2 regions of the Fictibacillus sp. S7 genome follow, and region 1 is predicted to be linked to the other one. Evidence: a T-box and tRNA genes for the amino acid it is inferred to sense, from the RefSeq annotation. Region 1 holds a T-box; the other holds one or more tRNA genes.
The links. A T-box is a leader RNA that pairs with one kind of tRNA and senses whether it is charged. The one in region 1 lies ahead of tyrS (tyrosine--tRNA ligase), so its partner is inferred to be a tRNA-Tyr.

Region 1 (4,122 bases):
CCGTTCTCTTTTAGAATGGACAAAATGTTTAATCCGCTTGCCACAATCGGTGACATGGATTCAACCTGATGTTCCCCGTCTTCTCGTTTAATGGAAACTGGCATTTTAGGTTCCATCTCCAGTAACAGATGGGCTGCGACTTCCTTCAGAACCGAATGCTCATCAAGCCTTCCGCAAAACGACCTGAGCATTTCAATGTTTTCCTCGCTATTGTTCCCCCTCATCAGGGTTAAATGCACCAATTTATTTTTTTGAAGGCCGCGCGTCACATTATTAAATCGCTGCACAAAATCGCGTTTTTGGGCTATTTCCTGTTTAGCCATCCAAGGGACACGGTACTGGTAATCTGTCCCTGTGACCGTAAGTAATCCATCTCTTGCTTGTTTTAAATAGTAAGGGGCCACCTGTCCATCGGGATCGATTTCCTGTGCCTTTGACCAGCAATTGAGGGCCCGTTCCTCCTTTCCTGTGGCAAAATAAGAAACTGCCAGGAAATGAAGATAAGCCGGGTCATTGAAATAATAATGCTTGTTGATAGAAGCCAGCCAGCGGTTCGCATAGTCATGCTCATTGAAATACCCAAATGTACTGCCCAGCTTGTAACGGTGATCGGGATGGATGGGGAAAACCTTCTTCAGGCTCTCCACCAGCTGTGCTGCTTCATCCATTCGGCCCAGCTGTTCATAAAAAATGGCAAGGTTGCACAAAGCATTTAAGTTGCCTGGGTTTTTCTCAAGAATTTGGTTCAGCACGCCCAATGCTTCGTCATATTCTTTTAAATAAAAATGCGTCAATGCAAGATTGTTATAGGCCGCCCAGAACGAAGGATGCTTGCGGATCAAGTCTGCCAGCTGAGCCTTTGCTTCGGCAAGCTCACCGTTTTCAATACTGCTACGTGCCTCTTCATGCCCGACAATCAGCTCCTCTTCTTCTGTCAGCGGCTCGCTTCCGGTTTCAAAGTGGATGAGATCCAGCAATTCAAGTGCATCATCAACAAATTCGCCGTCCGGGTCCTTTCTCATGTATAGAGAAGCGTACGTTTCGGCCTCTGCAAACATTCCCATATGCGCATAATTGTTTGCCATGAAAAAATAGCATTCACTAATGTCCTGTCCCATTGTTTCAAGAACCTGATCTAAATACAGGTTTGATCTATCATATTCACCCAGCTCGGCCAATGTGGTGGCCAGCTGGCAATAAAATGTCGGTTCTTCCGGCTGTAAGTGCACCGCCCGTTCAAAAAAACGCTTTGCTTTATTTAAATCCTTTTTCTGATAAGCTTTAATACCCCGATGGAAATAGTCGGTTCCATCCTGCATGAAAGGAAGTATTCGCATGTCACTTTCCGCGTGTTTTTCCTTTTTCATTCTTTCCTCCAATTCTATGTAAAAAGGTCCATTACATAGCCTTTTTTTCTCTCCGTTCCATTCAACCCAAAAAAGTATACCACACACCAAAAGTGTCTTGCATACCCTTTTTGTAACTTTGTCAAGGAAACTTTCGACAAAGGTTTTTTTATGCTTTCATATTCCTATATAAATAGATAAGATCGATTCCGCAATATCGATGTTGCAGACACTTTTTGTCATCCACTTCTTCTTGACAGAACATCACCGCCTCCCGAAAAAGGAAACGGTGTGATGATCTATAACGTAATTTTTAAGAACTTTCTTTTTCCTACTTGAATGATTGTATCATTTTTTATCTCAATCTCAAGTGATTTGTTTACCACTTTTTCCCCGTTCAGTTTAATTCCTCCGTTTTGGATCATTTTGCGCGCTTCGCTCTTGGACGGGAGCAGTTCCAACTCGACAATCAGATCGACTATCGGGATTTTGGGGGCTTTTTGCCACACGATGGTTGGTATATCTTCTGGGAGTTTTCTGTTTTGAAAAACCTGCTGAAAATGATGGGCTGCGCTCTCTGATGCCTTCCTTCCATGAAACATGGTCACGAAGTTTTCACCAATCATGATTTTGGCATCACGGGGATGAAGCCTGCCGCTCTTCAAATCCTCCTTCAGCAGTTTCTTTTTCTCAAGATCAAAATCAGTGGCCAAATCGATGTATTTGGGAATCACCTCGTCAGGAATACTCATCGTTTTCCCAAACATATCATTGGGCTTATCATGAATGCCGATGTAATTGCCCTTCGATTTTGACATCTTATCCACTCCGCCAAGACCTTCCAATAAAGGCAGCAGTATGACCGCCTGCTTTTCTTTTTGGTAGTGTTCTTGAAGCTGCCGCCCCATCAATACATTAAAATGCTGATCCGTTCCGCCAAGTTCGATATCACTTTCCAGAACCACCGAATCATAGCCCTGCATCAGCGGGTAAAAAAATTCATGAAGAGAAATCGGCTTTCCGGTGGTGATCCGCTGGCTAAAATCGTTCCGTTCCAGCAGCCTGGCCACGGTGATACTGCCCGCCAGCCGGATGACATCCTCAAAGTTCAGCAGGCGCAGCCACTGGGAATTATAGTGAAGCTCCACCTTCTTCATATCCAGGACTTTTCCGAACTGCTCAACGTACGTCTGTGCATTATGCTTAACCTCTTCATCTGTCAGCTGTTTCCGGGCGGCAGACTTACCGGTGGGATCCCCGATTTTTCCTGTAAAGTCTCCCACAATCAGCTGGATAATGTGGCCGTTTTGCTGAAACTGCTTCAGTTTTTGCAGCACGACGGTATGCCCGATATGAACATCCGGAGCGGAAGGGTCCAGACCCAGCTTCACCTTCAATGGCTTCTTTTTAAGCAACGATTTGGCAATCTTCTGCTTCAGCTCAAGGGCCGGAATGATTTCGTTCACGCCATTGGCATACAACGCGTATTGCCTTTCCATCTCTTTTCTCTGGAATGCAGACAGCTGCTCCATACTCTTGTTCATCAAAACCATTCCTTTCTGATTAATATAAAAAAACCACATCCCTGTATAAAAGGGACGTGGTTTTTCACGCGGTACCACCCTTGTTGAAGCATCGCTTCCACTCGGTGAAATAACGGTTCATGCCGTTCCTTGCTACGATCCTCAGGACCGGACGTTCACAAAGAAAGTTCGAGGAGGTAATTCATAATGGTCTTTGTACCGGTTTGCACCTGCCACCGGCTCTCTAAAACAGGGAGACCGCTACTACTCGTTCCTCTCATTACTTTTCTCGAAATTGTTTTCTCACTAGTTTAGTGTATTGGGCAGGTGAATGCAAGTACAAATTTAACATATTTTTGAAATTGTTTTAGGAATGTGGGACAGGGAAGTAGTTTGAAATCAGTTTTGCTCGATTATGTTGCTTTTTCGCCCAATTAATTTTATTTATGCTCAAATATTATCAGTTTGCGCCCAATTATCTAAAATTACGCCCAATTCGGTCAGTGAAGGGACAAAAAGGCCCCGGAACCTTGCCGGCGGCCTCACAAAAACTTATTTACGGTCTTTTGATGTATGGCGTTCCTCTAAAACACTCAAAACTTCATCAAACGGAAGCTTTTGTTCCTGAAGAAGAACAAGAAGGTGGTAAATCAGGTCGGCTGCTTCCCATTTCAGCTCTTCTTTATCGCGGTTTTTCGCAGCAATAATAACCTCTGATGCTTCTTCTCCGACCTTTTTCAGGATCTTGTCTACGCCTTTATCAAATAGATAGGTCGTGTAGGCCCCTTCCGGCATTTCCCGTTCGCGATCGGCAATGAGTCCCTGCAGCATATTCAAAATATCCTGCGGTTTTCCTTGGCTGTCTTCTTTACCAGGAACAATATCTCCATAAGAGGTTTTCCCGCTCTTTTCTGCCTCAGACGGATCGGAAGCTCCAGCTCCAAAACAGCTCTCGGCACCAGTATGGCAGGCAGGTCCCTTCGGATCCACAAACACCACCAGGGCATCCTGGTCACAATCCACATGGATATCGATCACTTTCTGAGTGTTACCCGACGTTTCCCCTTTATGCCAAAGCTCTTGGCGGGAACGACTGTAAAACACCGTTTCACCAATCTCCAGTGTTTTTTTCAGTGACTCTTCATTCATATAAGCCAGGGTTAATACCTTTTTTGTCCGCGCATCCTGGACAATCGCAGGAATCAATCCTTTTTCATCAAACTTGATGGAAGACAGGTTCATCGGATCACCAC
Region 2 (4,122 bases), 1.2 Mb from region 1:
CCGCCAGGGGCATAGCTGGGTAGCTACGTGTGGACGGGATAAGTGCTGAAAGCATCTAAGCATGAAGCCCCCCTCAAGATGAGATTTCCCATCACGTCAAGTGAGTAAGACCCCTTAGAGATGATGAGGTTGATAGGTCTGGTGTGGAAGCGTGGTGACACGTGGAGCTGACAGATACTAATCGGTCGAGGGCTTATCCTTAAAAACAAAAGCGGAATGAACCGCTTATATCCGACAAGCGTTGGAAACCCTGACAAGAACACGGTTTTGGTGTTCATTGGAAGGGGCGAAACGACCTCGAGGATAGGGTTCATGAAGCTGGACGTTATCAGCACGTTTGGATGAAGTTATCTAGTTTTGAGGGAATATGCCTCAAAAAAAGGTCTTGCCAAAAGAGCAAAAACATTGTAAAATGTATCTTGTCCTTGTAATTTAGGACAAACTTTGAAAGACAGTCTGGTGGCGATAGCGAAGAGGTCACACCCGTTCCCATACCGAACACGGAAGTTAAGCTCTTTTGCGCCAATGGTAGTTGGGGGCTTCCCCCTGTTAGAGTAGGACGCTGCCGGGCTTTCATTTCAAACCTTTTTGTTTGTGGATTTCTAATTAGTTTATTATTCCACAGTAGCTCAGTGGTAGAGCTATCGGCTGTTAACCGATCGGTCGTAGGTTCGAGTCCTACCTGTGGAGCCATGCTTCCATAGCTCAGTAGGTAGAGTGCTTCCATGGTAAGGAAGAGGTCACCGGTTCGAGCCCGGTTGGAAGCTCCAGTCGGCCCGTTGGTCAAGCGGTTAAGACACCGCCCTTTCACGGCGGTAACACGGGTTCGAATCCCGTACGGGTCACCAAGTTTTTTCATGAAAATGAAAACAACCAAGTTCTTTTGAAAAAAAGAACCAAGTTCTTTTGAAGAAAAGAACCAATAATATTCAATTTGGAGGATTAGCTCAGCTGGGAGAGCACCTGCCTTACAAGCAGGGGGTCGGCGGTTCGAACCCGTCATCCTCCACCATTTTTATTACCATTGTTTACAACGCCGGTTTAGCTCAATTGGTAGAGCAACTGACTTGTAATCAGTAGGTTGGGGGTTCAAGTCCTCTAGCCGGCACCATTTTAATAAGAAATACCGGAATCCTTTTTTTATGTGGAGGGGTAGCGAAGTGGCTAAACGCGGCGGACTGTAAATCCGCTCCCTCCGGGTTCGGCGGTTCGAATCCGTCCCCCTCCACCACTTATTTTTTTAAAACCATTTTGGTAAGCAACATGAGCCATTAGCTCAGTCACGAACTACGCTTCGTGGTTGAACAGCGAGTTGTCTCGACGGATATCATATTCTCCTTGCTTTAACTTTTAGGGGAAGAGACAGGGGACCGACGGACATAACAACATGAGCCATTAGCTCAGTCGGTAGAGCATCTGACTTTTAATCAGAGGGTCGAAGGTTCGAGTCCTTCATGGCTCACCACTTTCTGAATAAAAGACAGAAAGCATGGACATAACATTATAATAAGGTTAATATGCGGGTGTAGTTTAGTGGTAAAACAAGAGCCTTCCAAGCTCTGGTCGTGAGTTCGATTCTCATCACCCGCTCCATTTTATTTTGGGGCCTTAGCTCAGCTGGGAGAGCGCCTGCCTTGCACGCAGGAGGTCAGCGGTTCGATCCCGCTAGGCTCCACCATACATAATAAACGTAAAGCCTTTGGACTTTTGTCCAAAGGCTTTTTTTATTGCCGAATGCCAGACTCCTATTCCTTGATTGGATCCAACTGTCTATCTTATCTAATAATTATCCACTCTATCTATAGAAAGCGCTTACTACCGGGTATATCTATGCAATTTTTTGTCCAGTTGAACCACCTGTAAAGGACAGGCTAAAATTAATTGATAGAATATTGAAACGCAGCTTAGGGGGAGGCCTACAAATGAAGAAGGATATTACACTTATCGGGGTACCAATGGATTTAGGGCAAACACGGCGGGGAGTAGATATGGGTCCAAGCGCCATTCGATATGCAGGCATTGTGGAACGGCTGAAGGATATTGAATACAACGTTCTCGACTTTGGGGATATTGAGATTGCCCGGCCGGGAACGATCGAGGAAACCATTGAAACAAACCTGAAGAACCTGGAAGAGGTGGCTTCTGCCAGTGAGAACCTGGCTCAGGCCGTTTCGAATGTTATTCAGGAGAACCGCTTTCCGCTTGTTCTGGGAGGGGACCACAGTATCGCGATCGGAACACTTGCAGGCATCTCCAACCACTATGAGAACCTTGGGGTCATATGGTATGATGCCCATGGAGACTTGAACACAGCAGATACCTCACCAAGCGGAAACATTCATGGTATGCCTCTTGCTGCAAGTTTGGGCATTGGCCATGAATCGTTAACTCGCATTGGGGGATACGAACAGAAAGTTAAACCGGAAAATATCGTTATCATCGGGGCGCGTTCTCTTGATGAGGGAGAAAAGACGTTGATCAAGGAACGCGGGATCAAGGTGTATACGATGCATGAGATTGACCGGATCGGTATGACGAAGGTGATGGAGGAAACGATTGAGTACTTGTCCGCAAAAACAGATGGAGTTCACCTCAGTCTTGACCTTGACGGGCTCGATCCCCAGGATGCCCCGGGAGTGGGTACACCGGTTCTCGGCGGAATCAGCTACAGAGAAAGCCATTTGGCGATGGAAATGCTGGCTGAATCACAGCTCATTACTTCCGCGGAATTTGTGGAGGTCAACCCGATTTTGGATGAACGAAATAAAACAGCGACAGTAGCGGTCGCCTTGATGGGCTCCCTTTTTGGTGAAAAGCTTCTATAATAAACAAATTAAAAACAGCTGCTCTATTTTGATCTGAACCCAAAAAGTTAGACACGAAATTTTAAGCAGCTACTTCGGCATGAGTCCGGTATTGAACCGGGCTCATGCCTTTTAATTTTGCTTTTATCCGGTTTTTATTGTAGTAATCGATATACTGTTCCAATTCTTTTTTAAAGTGTTCCATACTTTCAAATTCTTTGAGATAAAGCAATTCACTTTTCAATAAGCCAAAGAAACTCTCCATGGCGGCGTTATCAAGACAGTTGCCCTTACGGGACATGCTTTGTGTTATATTTTTTTCTTTCAATGCATGCTGGTACGGTTTCATTTGATAATGCCATCCCTGATCAGAGTGAAGGATGGGGGCATCGTTCTCTTTCAATTGTTTGAATGCCTTATCCAGCATCTTTGAAACCAAAGAGTAAACCGGACGGTGTTCCATCTGATAGGCAACGATTTCTCCATTATATAGGTCAAGAACTGGCGATAAATATAGCTTTTCACCATGTAATTGAATTTCCGTCACATCGGTTACCCACTTTTCATTCGGTTTCACTGCTTGGAATTTACGTGCTATAACATTTGGAGCGATTTTTCCAACATTTCCACGATAGGAGCGATATTTCTTCACCTTCACCAGAGACTTGATCTTCATTTTATTCATTAAGCGACGGACAGTTTTATGATTAAGTGAATAGCCTTGATTTTGTAATTCCCATCGGATCCGACGATAGCCATATCGACCTTGGTGCTCATTAAAAATCTGTTGAATAACAGCTTTCACTTCATGATATTTATCTGCACGATTCTTTTGTTTCATCCAGTAATAATACGTGCTTCGTGGAATGCCTGCGACCTCAACGAGGTCAATGACTTTATATTCCTGCCTTAACTCATCAATCACTTCCGCTTTGACTTGTTCTGTGATTTTTCCTCTTCTTGAATTAAGGCTTGTAACTTTTTTAAGTATGCATTCTCCATACGTAATCTCTCATTTTCAGCTCGTAGAGCTTCGACGGATCCTTCTGATGGCTGCTTTCTTTTTGAATCTTTTTTCATGGATGAACGCCCCTTTATCTTTGATCGAAGAGCCTCAATCCCTTGCGTTTCAAAAAGTTGATACCAATTCCAAACGGTGCTGGGAGAAGCCACGTTGAAATGGGCGGCAGCTTCTGAGATAGATACTCCCGTTTCGTTTATATAGTGAAGTACGTCCATTTTAAACTCAATAGAATGATTTGTATATGATTCTTGAAAAGCCATTTCTCCGTGTTTTCGAAACTTGGCCACCCATTCT

Region 2: it has a tRNA-Tyr gene. The T-box ahead of tyrS (tyrosine--tRNA ligase) is inferred to sense a tRNA for this amino acid. The anticodon was not compared.

The regions. Positions count from the first base shown of each region.
Region 1 covers NZ_QJKL01000001.1:4,103,794-4,107,915, reverse strand. The annotation lists gene DMO16_RS20840 (tetratricopeptide repeat protein) at 1-1,367, opposite strand, end outside; gene tyrS (tyrosine--tRNA ligase) at 1,646-2,890, opposite strand; T-box leader at 2,938-3,159, opposite strand; gene hisIE (bifunctional phosphoribosyl-AMP cyclohydrolase/phosphoribosyl-ATP diphosphatase HisIE) at 3,422-4,111, opposite strand; gene hisF (imidazole glycerol phosphate synthase subunit HisF) at 4,108-4,122, opposite strand, start outside.
Region 2 covers NZ_QJKL01000001.1:2,944,892-2,949,013, reverse strand. The annotation lists rRNA gene DMO16_RS15295 (23S ribosomal RNA) at 1-201, shown strand, start outside; gene DMO16_RS25205 (hypothetical protein) at 217-345, shown strand; rRNA gene rrf (5S ribosomal RNA) at 456-571, shown strand; tRNA gene DMO16_RS15285 (tRNA-Asn) at 619-693, shown strand; tRNA gene DMO16_RS15280 (tRNA-Thr) at 695-770, shown strand; tRNA gene DMO16_RS15275 (tRNA-Glu) at 774-848, shown strand; tRNA gene DMO16_RS15270 (tRNA-Val) at 937-1,012, shown strand; tRNA gene DMO16_RS15265 (tRNA-Thr) at 1,036-1,111, shown strand; tRNA gene DMO16_RS15260 (tRNA-Tyr) at 1,147-1,231, shown strand; tRNA gene DMO16_RS15255 (tRNA-Lys) at 1,390-1,465, shown strand; tRNA gene DMO16_RS15250 (tRNA-Gly) at 1,520-1,593, shown strand; tRNA gene DMO16_RS15245 (tRNA-Ala) at 1,603-1,678, shown strand; gene rocF (arginase) at 1,923-2,825, shown strand; one part of gene DMO16_RS15235 (IS3 family transposase) at 2,887-3,776, opposite strand; one part of gene DMO16_RS15235 (IS3 family transposase) at 3,776-4,122, opposite strand, start outside.